DNA from 4 places in the Pseudomonas sp. B21-031 genome. Region 4 is predicted to be linked to each of the others. Evidence: predicted binding sites of a transcription regulator. Region 4 holds the regulator's gene; each other region holds the start of a gene.
The links. The regulator sigma-54, encoded in region 4, starts transcription at its own class of promoters, with help from an activator protein. The targets are predictions, from matches to a motif close to ANTGGCATNNANNTTGCTNT.

Region 1: LOY53_RS07880 (CmpA/NrtA family ABC transporter substrate-binding protein) is a predicted target of sigma-54. The motif match lies at 2,475-2,494, and genes of this name have one in related genera.
Region 2: glnA (type I glutamate--ammonia ligase) is a predicted target of sigma-54. The motif match lies at 2,543-2,562, and genes of this name have one in related genera.
Region 3: nirB (nitrite reductase large subunit NirB) is a predicted target of sigma-54. The motif match lies at 3,528-3,547, and genes of this name have one in related genera.

What each region holds. Positions count from the first base shown of each region.
Region 1 covers NZ_CP087181.1:1,743,096-1,747,753, forward strand. Annotated here, with positions in the region: gene LOY53_RS07870 (NarK/NasA family nitrate transporter) at 1-258, opposite strand, end outside; gene LOY53_RS07875 (ANTAR domain-containing response regulator) at 632-1,207, opposite strand; gene LOY53_RS07880 (CmpA/NrtA family ABC transporter substrate-binding protein) at 1,219-2,433, opposite strand; gene LOY53_RS07885 (quinone-dependent dihydroorotate dehydrogenase) at 2,573-3,598, shown strand; gene rmf (ribosome modulation factor) at 3,695-3,907, opposite strand; gene rlmKL (bifunctional 23S rRNA (guanine(2069)-N(7))-methyltransferase RlmK/23S rRNA (guanine(2445)-N(2))-methyltransferase RlmL) at 4,469-4,658, shown strand, end outside.
Region 2 covers NZ_CP087181.1:5,572,425-5,577,082, reverse strand. Annotated here, with positions in the region: gene glnL (nitrogen regulation protein NR(II)) at 1-88, opposite strand, end outside; gene aroQ (gamma subclass chorismate mutase AroQ) at 343-888, opposite strand; gene glnA (type I glutamate--ammonia ligase) at 1,039-2,445, opposite strand; gene thiI (tRNA uracil 4-sulfurtransferase ThiI) at 2,937-4,391, shown strand; gene typA (translational GTPase TypA) at 4,520-4,658, shown strand, end outside.
Region 3 covers NZ_CP087181.1:1,372,912-1,377,569, forward strand. Annotated here, with positions in the region: gene LOY53_RS06250 (bifunctional nitrate reductase/sulfite reductase flavoprotein subunit alpha) at 1-3,382, shown strand, start outside; gene nirB (nitrite reductase large subunit NirB) at 3,669-4,658, shown strand, end outside.
Region 4 covers NZ_CP087181.1:1,056,023-1,060,680, reverse strand. Annotated here, with positions in the region: gene LOY53_RS04790 (HAD family hydrolase) at 1-506, shown strand, start outside; gene lptC (LPS export ABC transporter periplasmic protein LptC) at 515-1,087, shown strand; gene lptA (lipopolysaccharide transport periplasmic protein LptA) at 1,074-1,598, shown strand; gene lptB (LPS export ABC transporter ATP-binding protein) at 1,599-2,324, shown strand; gene LOY53_RS04770 (RNA polymerase factor sigma-54) at 2,500-3,993, shown strand; gene hpf (ribosome hibernation-promoting factor, HPF/YfiA family) at 4,073-4,381, shown strand; gene ptsN (PTS IIA-like nitrogen regulatory protein PtsN) at 4,394-4,658, shown strand, end outside.

The sequences.
Region 1 (4,658 bases), 690 kb from region 4:
GATCACCTGGCCGATCAGGCCGGCGGTCTTGGGCGAAAGGCGGTCAACCAGCAGCCCCATGGCAAAGCGCAGTATTGCGCCGGCCAGGATCGGCGTGGCCACCATCAGGCCCCGTTGCTGTGCACTCAGTTGCAGGTCGGCAGCGATTTGCACCGCCAGCGGGCCGAGCAGGTACCAGACCATAAAGCTCAGGTCGAAATACAGGAACGCGGCGAACAGCGTGGGCACATGCCCGGATTTCCAGAAGCTGGTACTCATTGAACACCTCACTCGGCAAAGCAACGGAACGAAAAAGACGCCGCTACCCGGTCCACGGTTGTGGATGGGTGAGCGACGTCTTTGTCGGGATTTAAGTGGGGCAACCGCCGTTGGCTACCGGTGATGTTTGTTCAGCAAGAGATGGGCCAACATTGCTGCGGCCGCTTCGCAGATGACCCTGCTGTCATTGAACGACACATAACTGATTCATTTAGCAGAGCCATGTGGGAGCCGGCTTGCCGGCGATCACCGGCAAAGCCGGTGCCATACACCGTGGCGCCTGCATCGCCGGCAAGCCGGCTCCCACAGGTTTGAAGGCTCGCTTACGATCTTTGTTCTCGCGCGACAGCACAGCCCAAAGGGCTATGTCTTCTCAGCCCAGCATCTCGTGCATGGCGATGATCTGCTCGGCCACCTGGATCAGCTTCTGCTGGCGGCTCATGGCCTGGCGGCGCATCAGGGTGTAGGCCTGCTCTTCGTTGCAGTCTTTCATCTTCATCAGCAGGCCCTTGGCCTGTTCGATCCGCTTGCGTTCGGCCAGTTGCTGGTCACGCGCCAGCAACTGCGCCCTAAGGGCCTGGTCGCTCTCGAAGCGGGCCATGGCCACATCCAGAATCGGCTGCAAACGCGCAGCATGAATGCCCTCGACGATATAGGCGCTGACCCCCGCCTGGATCGCCTGGCGCATTACGCCGGGGTCATGTTCGTCGGTAAACAGCACGATGGGCCGCGGTCGGTCGCGGCTGACCAGTACCACGTGTTCCATCACGTCGCGGTCCGGTGCGTCGGTATCGATCAACACGACGTCCGGATGCACCGTTTCGACGCAGGCGGGCAAATCGATGGTCAGACCAGGGGCTTCGATCACGTCGAAACCGGCCTCGCTCAAGGCGGCCTTGAGCCGGCCCAGTTTGTTTTGAGTGTCGTCGATCAGCAGGATACGCAGCATGTTCATCCCCCTCACAGGCCAACGCGGGCTTCGGGTGTGTCGCCCAAGGCGTGCAGGCTGAAGCTGCGGGCATAGCCGTAGGGGTCGCTGCCGTCCCAGCGGGTACCGTCGATCAGCAGGCTGCTTCGCATCGGTTGCTCAAGGCACGCTATGCCTAGGGCGTCTGCCGCTTCGTGGTAAAGCGCCAGTTGCTGGACCTGGCTGGCCACGCCGAGGTAGTCGGGGTCGTCTCGCAATAGTCCCCAGCGGCGGAACTGGGTCATGAACCACATGCCGTCGGACAAATACGGCAGGTTGGCCCGGCCCTGGTCGAACAGGCGCAAAGCGTGGGGGTCTTGCCACTGGTTGCCCAGCCCGTCTTGGTAGTCACCCAGCAGGCGGGGCTCGACAGTGCTCGTCGGCGTGTCCAGGTAAGCACTGCCGCTGAGCAACTGTGCTGTGCTGCGGCGGTTCTCAGGGCTTTGCTCAATGAAGCGGCTGGCTGCGAGTATCGCCTTGATCAGGGCACGGGCGCTGTTGGGGTATTGCTCGGCGAAGGCGCGGGCGCAAGCGAGCACCTTCTCCGGGTGGTCTGGCCAGATCGACTGGCTGGTTGCCAGGGTAAAGCCCTGGCCCTTGGCGACGGCATCCGCCGCCCAAGGTTCGCCTGCACAAAACCCGTCGATGCGGCCAGCCTGGATATGTGCGGCCATCTGCGCGGGCGGCACCACCACGCTGTCGACATCGCGCAGCGGGTGGATGCCCTGGCTCGCCAGCCAGTAGTACAACCACATGGCGTGGGTGCCGGTGGGGAAAGTCTGGGCAAAGGTCAGGCGTGCGCCATGCTGGTGCACCAGCCGCGCCAATGCCTCAGGGCTGGTCACGCCCTTGCGTTGCAGGGCGGGCGATAGGTTGATGGCCTGGGCATTCTGGTTCAGCCCCATGAGCACGGCCATGTCGCTGGCGGGCACACCGCCAATGCCCAGGTGCACGGCATACGCCAGGCCATACAGGCAGTGCGCGGCATCCAGCTCGCCGCTGACCAGTTTGTCGCGCAGCCCCGCCCAAGAGCCCTGGCGCTTTAGGTTGAGGGTCAGGCCGTGTTGCTGGGCAAAGCCCTGGGTGGCGGCGACCACGACCGAGGCGCAGTCGGTCAGGGCCATGAAGCCAATGTTCAGGCTGGGCTTTTCCGGTGCGTCGCTGCCGTTGACCCAGGCCAGGGGCGTTGCTCGGGTTGCTGTGTTCACAAGGATCCTCGCCCGTACTGAAAAGGCAGTGTGCGGTGAGCGAAGCAACGCATGTGCCAATCGGCCCTAGGATTTACTGTCATGCCAGCCGTGCGCTGGCTATAATCGCCCCCTCATTCACCCCGAGCCTTGCCCGCCCATGTATACCCTGGCCCGCCAGCTGCTGTTCAAGCTTTCCCCGGAAACCTCCCACGACCTGTCCCTGGACCTGATCGGTGCCGGTGGCCGTCTCGGCCTCAACGGCATGCTGTGCAAACAGCCGGCAGCGTTGCCGGTGTCGGTCATGGGCTTGAACTTTGCCAACCCGGTGGGCCTCGCCGCTGGCCTGGACAAGAACGGCGCGGCAATCGATGGCTTCGCCCAACTGGGCTTCGGCTTCGTCGAGATCGGTACCGTCACACCGCGCCCGCAACCCGGCAACCCGAAGCCGCGGATTTTCCGTCTGCCAGAGGCAACGGCAATCATCAACCGCATGGGCTTCAACAACCTGGGCGTCGATCACCTGCTCGAGCGCGTGCGGGCATCGCGTTACAACGGCGTACTGGGCATCAACATCGGCAAAAACTTCGACACCCCGGTCGAGCGGGCGGTCGATGACTACCTGATCTGCCTGGACAAGGTCTATACCGAAGCCACCTACATCACAGTCAACGTCAGCTCGCCGAACACACCGGGCCTGCGCAGCCTGCAGTTTGGCGACTCGCTGAAGCAGTTGCTCGATGCCTTGGCCGAGCGCCGTGAGCATTTGGCGGTCACGCACGGCAAGCGCGTGCCGTTGGCGATCAAGATTGCCCCTGACATGAGCGACGAAGAAACCGCACTGGTGGCTGCTGCGCTGATGGAATCGGGCATGGACGCGGTGATCGCTACCAACACCACCCTGAGCCGCGAAGGCGTCGAGCACTTGCCTTATGGCGGCGAAGCCGGTGGTTTGTCGGGGGCGCCGGTGCTTGAGAAGAGCACCCACACGGTGAAGGTGTTGGCCGGTGAGCTGGGCGGCAAGTTGCCGATCATTGCGGCGGGTGGCATTACCGAGGGGCGTCACGCCGCCGAGAAAATCGCTGCGGGTGCCAGCCTGGTACAGATTTACTCGGGCTTCATTTATAAGGGGCCGGCGCTGATTCGCGAATCGGTCGATGCGATTGCCGCTCTGCCTCGCGCTTAAGTCGCGGGCATAAAAAGGGCCCCATCAAGGGGCCCCTGGGCCGAAGCCCGCCGCCCGGATGGGGCGCGCATGGTGACTCGAATTCAGTGTCCTCGTTCAGCCAAAGGCGTGATTTTCGGAGAGCCTGTGGATGCCAGCGATGCCTGTTTCACCGGCGCACCTCGCATCGAAACCTTCTCGCCAGCCGTTGTTCCAGTTGAATTGTTTTTCACCCTCGTAGGGGCAAAGCTCCTTGGATTTACCGGCGATTCCGTATAGGAAACCACGTTTGTATGCTCTTTCCAACGGATCACGCTTAAGTCTTCTCATAGGGTGCTGCCCTCACTTGTTGACTGTAATGTCCCGTCGGCCTCTCCGAGGCCGGGCAGAATCGTTCTGCCGGTATGCGCTCGCTGCCGGCGTGGCGAGCGGAAGGTGCCGCCTCGTTGCGAAGCGGCCTGAGACCAGTTCTAACGAATGCGCGTCACAGTGTGAATGATCGATTTGTCATAAGGACGTAACGTTTCTAAGGGTGAAGGGATAAGTAAATAAATGCGACTCAACCTTATTTGTCGCTGAGCCCGCAATGATCGGGGTTTGCCGATCATTGACGTCATTTCGCCAGCGTCGCTGCGCCATGACAGAATTATTTTGAAATGCGACGAAGGGTCACATCGGCCCCTGCATCGCTCGAATTTTTAATGCTGCCTGATGATCTAAGCTGTCTTTGCCCCTGGCGAAGTGCTGGTCGGTCAGGCGGCCCGGTCCTTGCGCTGCGCAATTGCGCGCAGGCAATGGCCACTCGGATGCCTGCTGGAAGGGTGTTCGGGCAAACATCGCGGGGCGATGCGTCGCCTCGTCAGTCAAATAGCCTAAGGCTCTGGAATACTCATGTCGGACCGTTTCGAAATTTACCTCACCTGCCCCAAAGGCCTGGAAGGCCTGCTCGCTGAAGAGGCCAAGGGCCTCGGCCTCGATGAAGTGCGTGAGCACACCTCGGCCATTCGCGGCGCCGCCGACATGGAAACCGCCTATCGCCTGTGCCTGTGGTCGCGCCTGGCGAACCGGGTGTTGCTGGTGC
Region 2 (4,658 bases), 1.5 Mb from region 4:
ATTCCAGGCGCAGCTCGGCGTTCAGCAGGAGCGTGGCGGTGGTCAGGTTGTCCAGAAGCAGACGGTGCTGTGCATCGCTGATGGTCATAAGGCGTCGTTGACCTCTTTTGGCGCTTGCCTGGCACTAGGTGGCCAGAGCCGGGCGCGCTGTGGATCCGCTGATGCCAGGAAAATGCAAGAAACAAACCAAGGCTCCGAAAAGAAGCGGATTAACCTGAGAAAGCCCTGAATTTGCGCTGATTCGGATCAGAAAGCGCTGTTCGAGCGCTCGCTGCGACCTGTTTTGGGCCGCAGGGCAGAGCACTCTTGGCAGTTATGCACCAATATAGAGCATTGCTGTATTCAGCGTTTAGGGCACAGCTGCCCGGTAGCGCGAACCATGGCAAGGTGGCGTAGCGGGTCATTGGTCCGGCTGTTCAGCGCGTCAGCGAGCTTGCGAGCGCAGTCGGTCGGGGGCTGCCGGTCAAAGCGGCCCAGTTCGAACAACAGGGTGGCCTGCAGTTTGTCCAGGCGCGGACGCAGTTGATCAACCAGGTCCAGAGGTTCGGCTGACGGCCTTTGCCCCAGCGTGGTCCAGCGGTCAAGCAGGGCGTATTGGACGAGTTTGTTGGCTTCGATCTGGTCACTGAAGAAGGCAGCGGCGCGATCAGGGCTGAGGTCATGGTCGGCAACCTGTTGGCGCACTTGGGTGATGACCTGTTGCTCGCGCGCGGGCGCCTCTACCGGCAGGTTGTGATCATACTTGTGCAGGGCGACTGAGGTGGCCAAGTCCAAGCGGTATTCGATGTTGGCAAGCAGTGGGGCGAATTCAGCTTCGTAGGGTGTGGAAGCGCTGCAGCCGAGCAGGGCGAGTGAGAGGCAGGGTAGTGCGGGGAGGGCAAGGCGCATGGTGTTCTCCTTATTGGCGTGGAGAGCTGAGTGTGCGCACTCGACCGGGGTTTGCTTGTAGGGGGCGTCTGATTCGCATGTGCGAAAATAAAAACGGCCTCCCAAAGGAGGCCGTCTTGATCACGTCATCGGCGCCAGGCGCCGATCAGATCAGCAGCTGTAGTACAGCTCGTATTCCAGCGGGTGCACGAAGGTACGGACTTTGATCTCTTCTTCGCTCTTCAGCTCGATGAAGGCATCGATGAAGTCGTCGGAGAACACGCCGCCCTTGGTCAGGAACGCACGGCCTTTATCCAGCTCTTCCAAGGCCTCTTTCAGGCTGCCGCAGACTTGCGGGATGTCTTTCGCCTCTTCAGGCGGCAGGTCGTACAGGTTCTTGTCGGCAGCATCGCCTGGGTGGATCTTGTTCTGGATGCCGTCCAGGCCAGCCATCAGCAGGGCCGCGAAGGCCAGGTACGGGTTGGCCGATGGGTCCGGGAAGCGCGCTTCGATACGGCGGGCTTTCGGGCTGCCGACGTACGGAATACGGATCGAGGCGGAACGGTTGCGCGCCGAGTAGGCCAGCATCACCGGGGCTTCGAAGCCTGGAACCAGACGCTTGTAGGAGTTGGTCGACGGGTTGGTGAAGCCGTTCAGGGCCTTACCGTGCTTGATGATACCGCCGATGAAGTACAGGGCGGTGTCGGACAGGCCGGCATAGCCTTCACCCGAGAAGGTGTTCTTGCCGTCTTTCCAGATCGACATGTGCACGTGCATGCCCGAGCCGTTGTCGCCGTACAGTGGCTTCGGCATGAAGGTGGCGGTACGGCCGTAGGCGTCGGCAACGTTGTGCACGACGTACTTCAGGGCCTGTACTTCGTCAGCCTTCTTCACCAGGGTGTTGAACTTGACGCCGATTTCGTTCTGGCCGGCAGTCGCCACTTCGTGGTGGTGAACTTCAACGGTCTGACCCATTTCTTCCAGTGCGTTGCACATGGCAGTACGGATTTCGTGGTCGTGGTCGAACGGCGGAACTGGGAAGTAGCCGCCTTTGACGCCAGGACGGTGGCCTTTGTTGCCGCCTTCCACGTCAGCGCCAGTCATCCACGAGCCTTGCTCGGAGAAGATCTTGAACATCGAGCCGGAGATGTCCGACTGGAACTTCACTTCGTCGAAGATGAAGAACTCAGGCTCTGGGCCGGCGAATACGGTGTCACCGATGCCGGTGCTCTTCAGGTACTCTTCGGCGCGCTTGGCGATGCCGCGTGGGTCGCGATCGTAGCCCTGCATGCTCGACGGGTCGACGATGTCGCAGGTGATGATCAGGGTCGGCTCTTCGGTGAACGGGTCCAGCACGGCGGTGTCATCGACCGGCATCAGGATCATGTCGGAAGCTTCGATGCCTTTCCAGCCAGCGATGGAGGAACCGTCGAACATCTTGCCGACTTCGAAGAAATCTTCGTCCAGGCCATCACGCGCCGGCATGGTCACGTGGTGCTGAATGCCTTTGGTGTCCGTGAAACGCAGATCAATCCACTTGACGTCATGATCTTTGATGAGTTGAACCGACTTCGACATGTTGTCCTCCGGATGGTCTAGAGCGCGGTGGGCCGCTGCCCTGGAAAAAGGGTGTTGCCGGGCGCGGATAGTCGGCCAAGCTTACCTGCCTCACAAGGGAGCAAATTGCATGCCAGTGCCCGAAAATGGCGAGGGCGGGATAAAAGAGGGCGTTTGCGGGCATCTGGCGACAGGGTAGCGGGGAAAAGTGCACCCTTAAGATGCGGTTATTAGGATAGGTGCACCAATAGTGTGCACGCGCTTAGTGTTGTGCTTTCTTTGAGGGCCTCTTCGCGGGTCAACCCGCTCCCACAGGGACCGCAGGGATTTCGAAGACTGAGCAATCCCCTGTAGGAGCGGGTTTACCCGCGAAAGGGCCGTAACAGGCGCCCCAAAACCCCGGCCTGGCATTTATCTCAAAGCTTCTGATCAAAAGTTGGTCAAATCCTGAGCAATTTCCGATATAATTCGCGCCCCTCATTTTCGGCAGGCCCTGCGCGCGCTGTTAACCAATGAAACTTATCGTCAAAGTCTTCCCAGAAATCACCATCAAGAGCCGGCCGGTGCGCAAGCGCTTCATCCGTCAGCTCGGCAAGAACATCCGCAACGTGCTCAAGGATCTGGATCCTGAGCTCGCGGTCGATGGTGTCTGGGACAATCTCGAAGTGGTCACCCGCGTCGAAGACGAGAAGGTCCAGCGCGAGATGATCGAGCGCCTCACCTGCACGCCGGGTATCACCCACTTCCTGCAGGTCGAGGAATACCCGCTCGGCGACTTCGACGACATCGTCGAGAAGTGCAAGCAGCACTTCGGTCACCTGCTGGCGGGCAAGCATTTCGCCGTACGCTGCAAGCGCGGCGGCCACCATGACTTCACGTCGATGGACGTCGACCGCTACGTCGGCAGCCAGCTGCGTCAGCAGTGCGGCGCCGCCGGCATCGAGCTGAAGAACCCGGAAGTCCTGGTGCGCATCGAAATTCGCAACCAGCGCCTGTACGTGATCCACAACCAGCATCAGGGCATCGGCGGCTATCCGCTGGGCGCTCTGGAGCAAACCCTGGTACTGATGTCCGGTGGCTTCGACTCCACCGTGGCGGCCTACCAGATGATGCGCCGTGGCCTGATGACCCACTTCTGCTTCTTCAACCTCGGCGGCCGTGCCCACGAACTGGGGGTGATGGAAGTTGCCCACTACCTGTGGAAAAAGTACGGCAGCAGCCAGCGCGTGCTGTTCATCAGCGTGCCGTTCGAAGAAGTGGTCGGCGAGATCCTCAACAAGGTCGACAACAGCTACATGGGCGTGACCCTCAAGCGCATGATGTTGCGCGGCGCCGCCCATATGGCCGACCGCCTGCAGATCGACGCGCTGGTCACCGGCGAGGCGATTTCCCAGGTCTCCAGCCAGACCCTGCCGAACCTGTCGATCATCGACTCGGCGACCGACAAGCTGGTGCTGCGCCCGCTGCTGGCCAGCCACAAGCAGGACATCATCGACCAGGCCACCGAAATCGGCACCGCCGACTTCGCCAAGCACATGCCTGAATACTGCGGCGTGATCTCGGTAAACCCGACCACCCACGCCAAGCGTCACCGCATGGAGCATGAAGAGAAGCAATTCGACATGGCCGTGCTGGAGCGCGCCCTCGAACGCGCCAAGTTCATCTCGATCGACCACGTGATCGACGAGTTGGGCAAGGACGTCGAGGTGGAAGAAGTGCGCGAAGCGCTGCCTGGCCAGATCGTCATCGACATCCGTCACCCCGATGCCCAGGAAGACGAACCCCTGGTGATCGAGGGCATCGAAGTCCAGGTGATGCCATTTTATGCAATTAATAGTCGCTTCAAGCAGCTGGATGAAACACGCCAGTACCTGCTGTATTGCGACAAGGGTGTGATGAGCCGACTGCACGCACACCACCTGCTCAGTGAGGGACATGCCAATGTGCGTGTTTATCGTCCGGCATAAGACGCCAGGGCTGTATGGCGGCAGCATCCGCCATCGCCCTCCCGACCACCGGGCCTGCTGAGCCTTATACCTTACATATTGGTCGCCTAGACTAGGCGGCAACCGAATCCTCTGATCGAGATACACTTGTGATCGAAAATCTGCGTAACATCGCCATCATCGCCCACGTTGACCATGGTAAAACCACGTTGGTCGACAAACTCCTGCGTCAGTCCGGCACTCTGGAGCGTAACGAGCTCAACGACGAGCGCGTCATGGACTCCAACG
Region 3 (4,658 bases), 320 kb from region 4:
CCCGGGCACCGACATGGCCTTGCTCAACGGCTTGCTGCACCTGCTGCACCAGAACGGCCACACAAACGCGGACTTCATCGCCCGTCACACCGAGGGCTGGGAAGACCTGCCTGCATTCCTTGAGGACTACAGCCCCGCCCGCGTCGCCGCCATCACCGGCCTGAGCGAAGCCGACATCCGCACTGCCGCCGAATGGCTCGGCGGCGCCCAGGACTGGATGAGCTGCTGGACCATGGGCCTTAACCAGAGCATCCATGGCACCTGGCACAGCAACGCGATCTGCAACCTGCACCTGGCCACCGGCGCCATTTGCCGCCCTGGCAGCGGGCCGTTCTCCCTCACCGGGCAACCGAATGCCATGGGCGGCCGCGAGATGGGCTACATGGGGCCGGGCCTGCCGGGGCAGCGATCGGCGTTGGTGGCGGCCGACCGCGCCTTTGTCGAAAACCAGTGGCAGCTGGCCCCAGGCAGCCTGCGCAGCGAAGGCGGCGAGGGCACCGTGGCGCTGTTCGAGCAGATGAAGCGCGGCGAGGTCAAGGCGTGCTGGATCATCTGCAGCAACCCGGTGGCCAGCGTCGCCAACCGCCAGCAGGTGATCGACGGCCTGCGCCAGGCTGAACTGGTGATCACCCAGGATGCGTTTCTCGACACCGAGACCAACCGCTACGCCGACATCTTGCTGCCGGCCGCGCTGTGGGCCGAAGGCGAGGGCGTGATGATCAACAGTGAACGCAGCCTGACCTTGATGCCCCGCGCCGTGGCACCCCCAGGCCAAAGCCTGCCGGACTGGCAGATCATCGCCCGCATCGCCTGCGCCATGGGCTATGCCGAAGCCTTCGACTACCCCAATGCCGAAGCGGTGTACGACGAAATCCGCCGTTTCCACAACCCGGCAACCGGCTACGACCTGCGCGGTATCGGCTACACCGAGCTGCGCGCGCAGCCGCGCCAGTGGCCCTGCGCGCCAGGCCATGAGGCCCCGCGCAGCCCGCTGCGTTACCAGAACGACGGCAGCAGCCAGCCGCTGTTGCTCGATGCCCAGGGCAAGCCCCCGGCGCTGGCGTTTCCGACGGCCAGTGGCAAAGCGCGCTTCTTCGCCCGCCCATGGCTGCCTGCGCCCGAGCTGCCCGACGCGGACTACCCAATGGTGCTCAACACCGGCCGCGTGCAGCACCAATGGCACACCTTGACTAAGACCGGCAAGGTGCCTGCGCTGAACAAACTCGAGCCCGGCCCCTTTGTCGAGCTGCACCCTGACGATGCCGCGCGCCTGGGTATTCGCGACAAGGACCAGGTGGCCATCCGCTCGCGGCGGGGGCAGGCGCTGTTGCCGGCGCGGGTCAGTGATCGGGTCATGCCGGGCAACTGTTTCGCCCCCTTCCACTGGAACGATGTGATGGGCGATCAGTTGGCGATCAATGCCGTGACCTGCGATGCCGTCGACCCGCTGTCGCTGCAGCCGGCCTTCAAACACTGCGCCGTGGCCCTGCAGCGGGTTGCCGGCGAACGTATCGACGCCGTTGACCTGAGCGCCGCCACTGCCAACCCGGAGCCTGCCCGCATGCCGACCGCCACCCTGTCCCGTCTGCTTGGCTTGGACACCCTGCCAGCCCCGGTGCTGGCCGAGGAGGAGCGTCATTACGTGCAGGGCTTTTTGCTCGGCCTGGACCAGGCCCGCGCTGAAGGTGTGCCCAGCCTGCCGACCAGTGCGCCGCTGGCCGCAAGCCGGCGGCTGTTCGTCGATGGGCTATTGGCGGGGTTGTTCGCCCAGCCTTCGGTACAGCCCAGCCCGGCGCTTGCGGCGCCCCAGCATCAGGTGCTGTGGGCCTCGCAAACCGGTAACGGTGAGGCACTGGCCGAACGCTGTGCCGAACGCCTGCGTGGCGCCGGCCTCGCCGTGCAGCTCAGTTGCATGGCAGCGGTCAGCCCGCAGCAGTTGCACGGCGCGGCCAGTGTCGTACTGATCGCCAGTACGTTCGGCGATGGCGATGCGCCCGACAGTGCGACGGCGTTCTGGCAAGCCCTGCAAAGCGAGGAGGGCGCCCATTGTGCCGACGTGCCTTATGCCGTGTTGGCCTTGGGTGACTCCAGTTACGACCAGTTTTGCGGGTTTGGCCGCAAGCTCGATCAGCGCCTGGCCGAGCTGGGCGGGCGGCGGTTGTTGCCACGGGTGGACTGCGAGCCGGACTTCGATGAGGCATTCGCCACCTGGCTCGACGCCTTGTCATCACAGTTGGGCAGCGCCGCCGCGCCCCAGGCAAGCAGCGCACCCGCGCCCGTGGAGGCCTACAGCAAGCAGCAACCCTGGTCGGCCACCTTGCTGGAAAACCGCGTGCTCAACGCCCCAGGTGCCAGCAAGGAGACCCGCCAACTGGTGTTCGATCTGTCGGGCAGCACGTTTACCTACCAGCCGGGCGATGCCTTGGGCGTATGGCCGCGTAACTGCCCGGCGTTGGTCGAGGAGTTGCTGGCACTGATGCGCCTTGATGGCCAGGCCCTGGTTGAGGTCAAAGGCCAGCCTGCGCTGCCGTTGGCCGTTGCCATGCAAGCCCACCTGGAAATCGCCAAGGTCACCCCTGCGCAGTTGCAGGTGTTCAGCCAGACGGCGGCGGGCCTGCGCCGGCTGCTTCAGCCTGAGCACAAGGCCGAGCTGCAGCGCTGGTTGTGGGGGCGGCAGTTGGCAGACGTACTGCGTGAGTTCCCGCAAGACCTGCCATTGGCCACCTGGCTTGACCTGCTCAAGCCGTTGCAGCCGCGCTTGTACTCGATCAGTTCCAGCCCGTTGGCGCACCCCGGCCAGGTTCACCTGACGGTCTCGACGGTGCGTTACGGGCAGCGCAAAGGGGCCTGCTCGACCTTTCTGGCCGACCGTGCGCAAGGCATCAAGGTGGCGATCTTCCCGCAGGCATCGAAGCATTTTCGCCTGCCTGAGGACGACAGTGTGGCGGTGATCATGGTCGGCCCAGGCACGGGTATCGCGCCGTTTCGGGCGTTTCTGGAAGAACGCGAAGCGCGTGGGGCCAGTGGGCAGAACTGGCTGTTCTTCGGTGAGCAGTCTGCCGCCAGCGATTTCTATTACCAAGCGCAGTTGCAAGCTTGGCAGGCGACCGGCCATGTGCGCCTGGATACCGCTTTCTCGCGCGACCAGGCCGAGAAAATCTATGTGCAGCAGCGCATGCACGAGCAGGGCGCTGACCTCTGGCGGTGGCTGGAAGCGGGCGCGTTCTTTTATGTGTGCGGCGATGCCCAGCGCATGGCCAAGGATGTGGACAGCGCCTTGCGCGCGATCGTCGCGGAGCATGGCGGTATGAGCGGGGCTGCGGCGGATGCGTATGTAGAGGGGTTGAGCAAGGCCAAGCGCTATCGGCGCGATGTGTATTGAGTGCACCGGGATGGGGAGGGGTGCACCTTGGCTGTGCGGTTAGGGGTGCCTGTACCGGCCTTTTCGCAGCACAAGGCTGCTCCTACAGGGGGCGCAGAACCGGTAGGAGCAGCCTTGTGCTGCGAAGAGGCCCCACCAGGCAGTCTTTGGCACACTCCCTGCTTTACCAGCTTCACAACACGCCCCACTGATCAACGGCGATCAACCAGGGGCACACCCTGATGAGTACAGGCAAAGGCGCCTGGAGCTTCGGCTCCAGGCGTTTTTTTTTGATCGAGGATCGGCTATGAAGGCAACAGCGAACGGCGGACAACGCGAGAAACTGGTCATTGTCGGCAACGGCATGGTCGGCCACCACTGTGTCGAGCAACTGATCGAGCGGGGCGCTTTGGAGCGGTTCGAGGTGCGGGTGTTCGGCGAAGAACGCCAACGTGCCTACGACCGTGTGCACCTGTCCGAGTACTTCGGCGGCAGCTGTGCCGAAACCCTGGCCCTGTGCGAGCAAGGCTTCTATACCCGCCAAGGCGTGCACCTGCACCTGGGCGAGCCTGTGCTGGAGATCGACCGCGCGCGCTGCGAAGTGGTCACCGCCGAAGGCCGCTATGGCTACGACCAGTTGATCCTGGCCACCGGCTCATACCCTTTCGTGCCTCCGATCGAAGGCTCCAGCGGCAATGCCCGCTTGGTCTACCGCACCCTCGACGACCTCGACGCCATCCGCGCCGCCGCCCAGGGTGCCCGCCGAGGCGTGGTGGTCGGCGGGGGCTTGTTGGGCCTTGAAGCAGCCAATGCGCTGAAATCGCTGGGCCTGGAAGCCCATGTGGTGGAGTTCGCCCCTCGGCTGATGCCGGTGCAGTTGGACGGCGAGGGCGGCGCGGCGCTCAAGGCGCAGATCGAGGCCTTGGGCGTGGGCGTGCACCTGTCCCGCGCCACCCAGTCGATCAGCGCCGGTGAGGCGTATCGCTACCGGATGAACTTCGACGGCGGCGAGCACCTGGAAACCGACCTGATCGTGTTCTCTGCCGGTATCCGCCCGCAAGATGCCCTGGGCCGCGCGTGCGGGCTGGAGATTGCCGCCCGTGGCGGGGTGGTGATCGACAATCACTGCCGCACCCATGACGCCCGCATCTTCGCCATCGGCGAGTGCGCCTCATGGAATGGCAGCGTGTTCGGCTTGGTCGCGCCGGGCTACAGCATGGCGCGCAACCTGGCGGCGCTGCTGGTGGGCGATGAAGCGGTGCCGTTCACCGGCGCCGACATGTCGACCAAGCTCAAG
Region 4 (4,658 bases):
AACGTGGCCAGGCCATCAAGCTTGCCGTGTTCGACGTTGACGGCGTGCTCACCGACGGCCGCCTGTACTTCCTCGAAGACGGCAGCGAGTTCAAGACCTTCAACACCCTCGACGGCCAGGGCATCAAGATGCTCATGGCATCGGGCGTGACCACCGCAATCATCAGCGGGCGCAAAACCCCGGTGGTCGAGCGCCGTGCGAAAAACCTCGGCATCCCGCACCTGTACCAGGGCCGCGAGGACAAATTGGTGGTACTCGACGGCTTGCTCGCCGAACTCGGCCTAAGCTATGAACAAGTCGCCTACCTGGGCGACGACCTGCCCGACCTGCCGGTGATCCGCCGGGTCGGCCTGGGCATGGCGGTGGCCAACGCCGCCCCCTTCGTTCGCCAACATGCGCACGGGGTGACCCAGGCCCGCGGCGGTGAAGGCGCGGCGCGTGAATTTTGTGAACTGATCATGCAGGCCCAGGGCACCCTGGACGCTGCCAACGCACATTACCTTTAAGGCTGCTCATGTTCAGCAAGAAAGCCCGCAATATTGTGCTGCTCGTGGCCATCGGCGCCCTGCTGGCGGCGATCGGCTACTGGAATGTCAGCCCCGAGAGCTTCCTCGACCAGCCCACGGCCCAGGTCGACGAGAGCGCCATCGACTACTACGCGATCAATGCCCACAGCGTGCAGTTCCTGCCCGACGGCAAGTTGCAGTACGAAATGACCGCCGACAAGGTCGAACACCTGACGGCCACCGAAGTCACACTGGTGACCACGCCAGACCTGCACATGTACCGCGGCACCGAGTACCCGTGGCACGTGCAAAGCGTCCGTGCCGAGGTTAACCCGGACGGCACCGAGGTCGAGCTGATCGACCAGGTGCGCATTGCCCGCACCGACGAAAAGAAGCGTGAAACGATTATCACCAGCTCACGCATGACCGTATTCCCGCAGAAGCAATATGCGCAGACCGAGCAAGCCGTTAGAATCGACGGCGCCGGTGGCACGACCACGGGCAAAGGAATGAAAGCGTATTTGAAAGAAGGCAGGATGGACCTGCTCTCTAACGTAAGAGGACAGTATGAGGCTCGTTAAAACCCTCCCCCTTTTGCTCAGCCTGAGCGCAGCACTGGGAAGCGCGAGCGCCTTCGCACTGCCGACCGACCGTGACCAGCCTATCCGCATCCAGGCCGACAACGCGCACCTGGACGACAAGCAAGGCGTGGCCACCTACACCGGTGACGTGATCATCACCCAAGGCTCGATGATGATCAAAGGCAACACCGTGACCATGACCCGTACCACCAGCGGCGACGTCGACGTGGTCACCTCAGTGGGCAACCTGGCTTACTTCGAGCAGCAGCAGAGCGCCGCCAAACCGGACAAAATGAAAGGCTGGGCGGTAACCATTCAGTACCAGGCGCAGAAAGACTTGGTGATCCTCACCGACCGCGCCAAGGTCGAGAATGAAGGCAACACCACTGAAGGCGAGAAGATCGTCTACAACTCCAAGACCCAGGTTGCGACCGCCGGTCGTGGTGGCAACGTGACTCAACCACGTCAGCGCATCGACATGGTGATCCAGCCGAAGAAGAAGGCCGAGTAAATGGCAACCCTCAAAGCCCAGCACCTGGCCAAGAGCTACAAGGGTCGGCAAGTCGTGCGCGACGTCAGCCTGTCGATCGACAGCGGCCAGATCGTCGGCCTGCTTGGCCCCAACGGCGCCGGCAAGACCACCTGCTTCTACATGATCGTCGGCCTGGTCCAGGCTGAGCAAGGGCGCGTGCTGATCGACAACCTCGATGTCAGCCACCAGCCCATGCACGGTCGCGCGCGTGCCGGCATCGGCTACCTGCCGCAGGAAGCTTCGATCTTCCGCAAGCTGTCGGTGGCCGACAACATCATGGCGATCCTCGAGACCCGCAAGGAGCTCGACCGCGACGGCCGCCGCAAGGAGCTGGAAAGCCTGCTGCAGGAGTTCCACATCAGCCACATCCGCGACAACCTCGGCATGAGCCTCTCGGGTGGCGAACGCCGCCGTGTCGAGATCGCACGCGCCCTGGCGACCGCACCGAAGTTCATCCTGCTCGACGAACCCTTCGCGGGCGTCGACCCGATTTCCGTCGGTGACATCAAGCAGATCATCCACCACCTCAAGGCCAAGGGCATCGGCGTACTGATCACCGACCACAACGTGCGCGAGACCTTGGATATCTGCGAAACCGCCTATATCGTCAATGATGGCCGACTGATCGCCGAAGGCGACGCCGAGACCATCCTGGCCAACGAACTGGTCAAAGAGGTTTACCTGGGTCACGAGTTCCGGCTCTGACCCCGGGACGCACCTGGAGCACTGGCAAATCGACCCTGTCGGGGTTTAAGTTGTTACGGTGCTCTAGGCAAACGCTACAATTTAAGGCATAAAACTTGCTTGAATTTGGCGCTGCGGCGCCCTCGTGTAGTGGATGGCGCATGCGCGCCGGCGAACAAGGTATTAAGCCCCTGCCATGAAACCATCGCTCGTCCTAAAAATGGGCCAGCAACTGACGATGACTCCTCAGTTGCAACAGGCCATCCGCCTCCTCCAGCTCTCTACCCTGGACCTCCAACAGGAAATCCAGGAAGCGCTGGAATCGAACCCGATGCTCGAACGTCAGGAAGACGGCGAGGACTTCGACAACAGCGACCCGATGGCCGATAACGCCGAGAACAAACCGGTCGCCGAAGTCCAGGACAACAGCTTCCAGGAAAGCACCAACAGTGCCGAAAACCTGGAAGACGGCGAGTGGGGCGAGCGAATCCCCAACGAGCTGCCCGTCGATACCGCCTGGGAAGACATCTACCAGACCAGCGCCAGCAGCCTGCCGAGCAACGATGACGACGAGTGGGACTTCACCACCCGCACATCGGCCGGCGAAAGCCTGCAAAGCCACCTGCTGTGGCAGTTGAACCTGGCGCCGATGTCCGACACCGATCGCCTGATCGCCGTCACCCTGATCGACAGCATCAATGGCCAGGGCTACCTCGAAGACACCCTCGAAGAGATCTGCGCCGGTTTCGACCCCGAACTGGATATCGAGCTGGACGAGGTCGAAGCGGTCTTGCACCGCATTCAGCAGTTCGAGCCTGCCGGCATCGCCGCACGCAACCTGGGCGAATGCCTGCTGCTGCAACTGCGCCAGCTACCGGCCAGCACGCCGTGGATGGCCGAGGCCAAACGCCTGGTCACCGACTTCATCGACCTGCTCGGCAGCCGCGACTACAGCCAGCTGATGCGGCGCATGAAGATCAAGGAAGACGAGCTGCGCCAGGTCATCGAACTGGTGCAAAGCCTCAACCCGCGCCCTGGCTCGCAGATCGAATCGAGCGAGCCCGAGTACGTCGTGCCCGACGTCATCGTGCGCAAAGACAGCGACCGCTGGCTGGTGGAGTTGAACCAGGAAGCCATCCCGCGCCTGCGCGTCAACCCGCAATACGCAGGCTTTGTCCGCCGCGCCGACACCAGCGCCGACAACACCTTCATGCGCAATCAGCTGCAAGAAGCGCGCTGGTTCATCAAGAGCCTGCAAAGCCGCAACGAAACCCTGATGAAAGTGGCCACGCAGATCGTCGAGCATCAGCGCGGCTTCCTCGACCATGGCGACGAAGCGATGAAGCCGTTGGTCCTGCATGACATCGCCGAAGCCGTCGGCATGCACGAGTCGACCATTTCGCGGGTCACCACGCAAAAATACATGCACACGCCCCGCGGCATCTACGAACTGAAATACTTTTTCTCAAGCCACGTCAGCACCGCTGAAGGCGGAGAATGCTCGTCCACAGCGATCCGCGCGATCATCAAGAAACTGGTTGCGGCGGAAAATCAGAAAAAGCCATTGAGTGACAGCAAGATCGCTGGTTTACTGGAGGCACAAGGCATCCAGGTAGCCCGTCGCACCGTCGCCAAGTACCGCGAGTCTCTCGGCATCGCACCGTCGAGCGAGCGCAAGCGACTGATGTAGCACCTGGTATGTGCCACAGCGTTTTTGGGGCAGGTGCAAGACTTGCCTCTTTATGCACGGGCAATAAAGGAGAAGCTGTATGCAAGTCAATATCAGTGGACAGCATGTAGAAGTCACCCAGCCGCTGCGCGATTATGTGCTTGAAAAGCTCGCCCGCGTGGAAAGTCACTTCGACAAGATCACTAACGTGCAGGTCATCATGAAGGTCGAGAAGCTGCAGCAGAAGGTCGAAGCGACCCTGCAGATTCCGGGCGGTGAAGTGGTAGCCAACGCGGAACACGAAGACATGTATGCAGCGATCGACGCCTTGGCCGACAAGCTCGACCGCCAACTGAAAAAACACAAGGAAAAACAGCAAAGCCTGCTGCAAGGTGCAGCTGCCCGCTGATCCCCCTCATCCATGATCCGACTTGAAACCATCCTGACCCCCGGCCGTTCCCTCGTGAACGTGCCGGGAGGCAGTAAGAAGCGCGCCCTCGAAAAGGTCGCCAATCTCATCGCCAACCAAGTGCCAGAACTGGAGATGCAAGACGTCTTCGAAAAACTGGTCGCCCGTGAAAAGCTCGGTTCGACCGGGTTCGGCAACGGCATCGCCATCCCCCACTGCCGACTCGAAGGATGCACCGCCCCGGTCAGCGCATTGCTGCACCTGGAGGCACCGATCG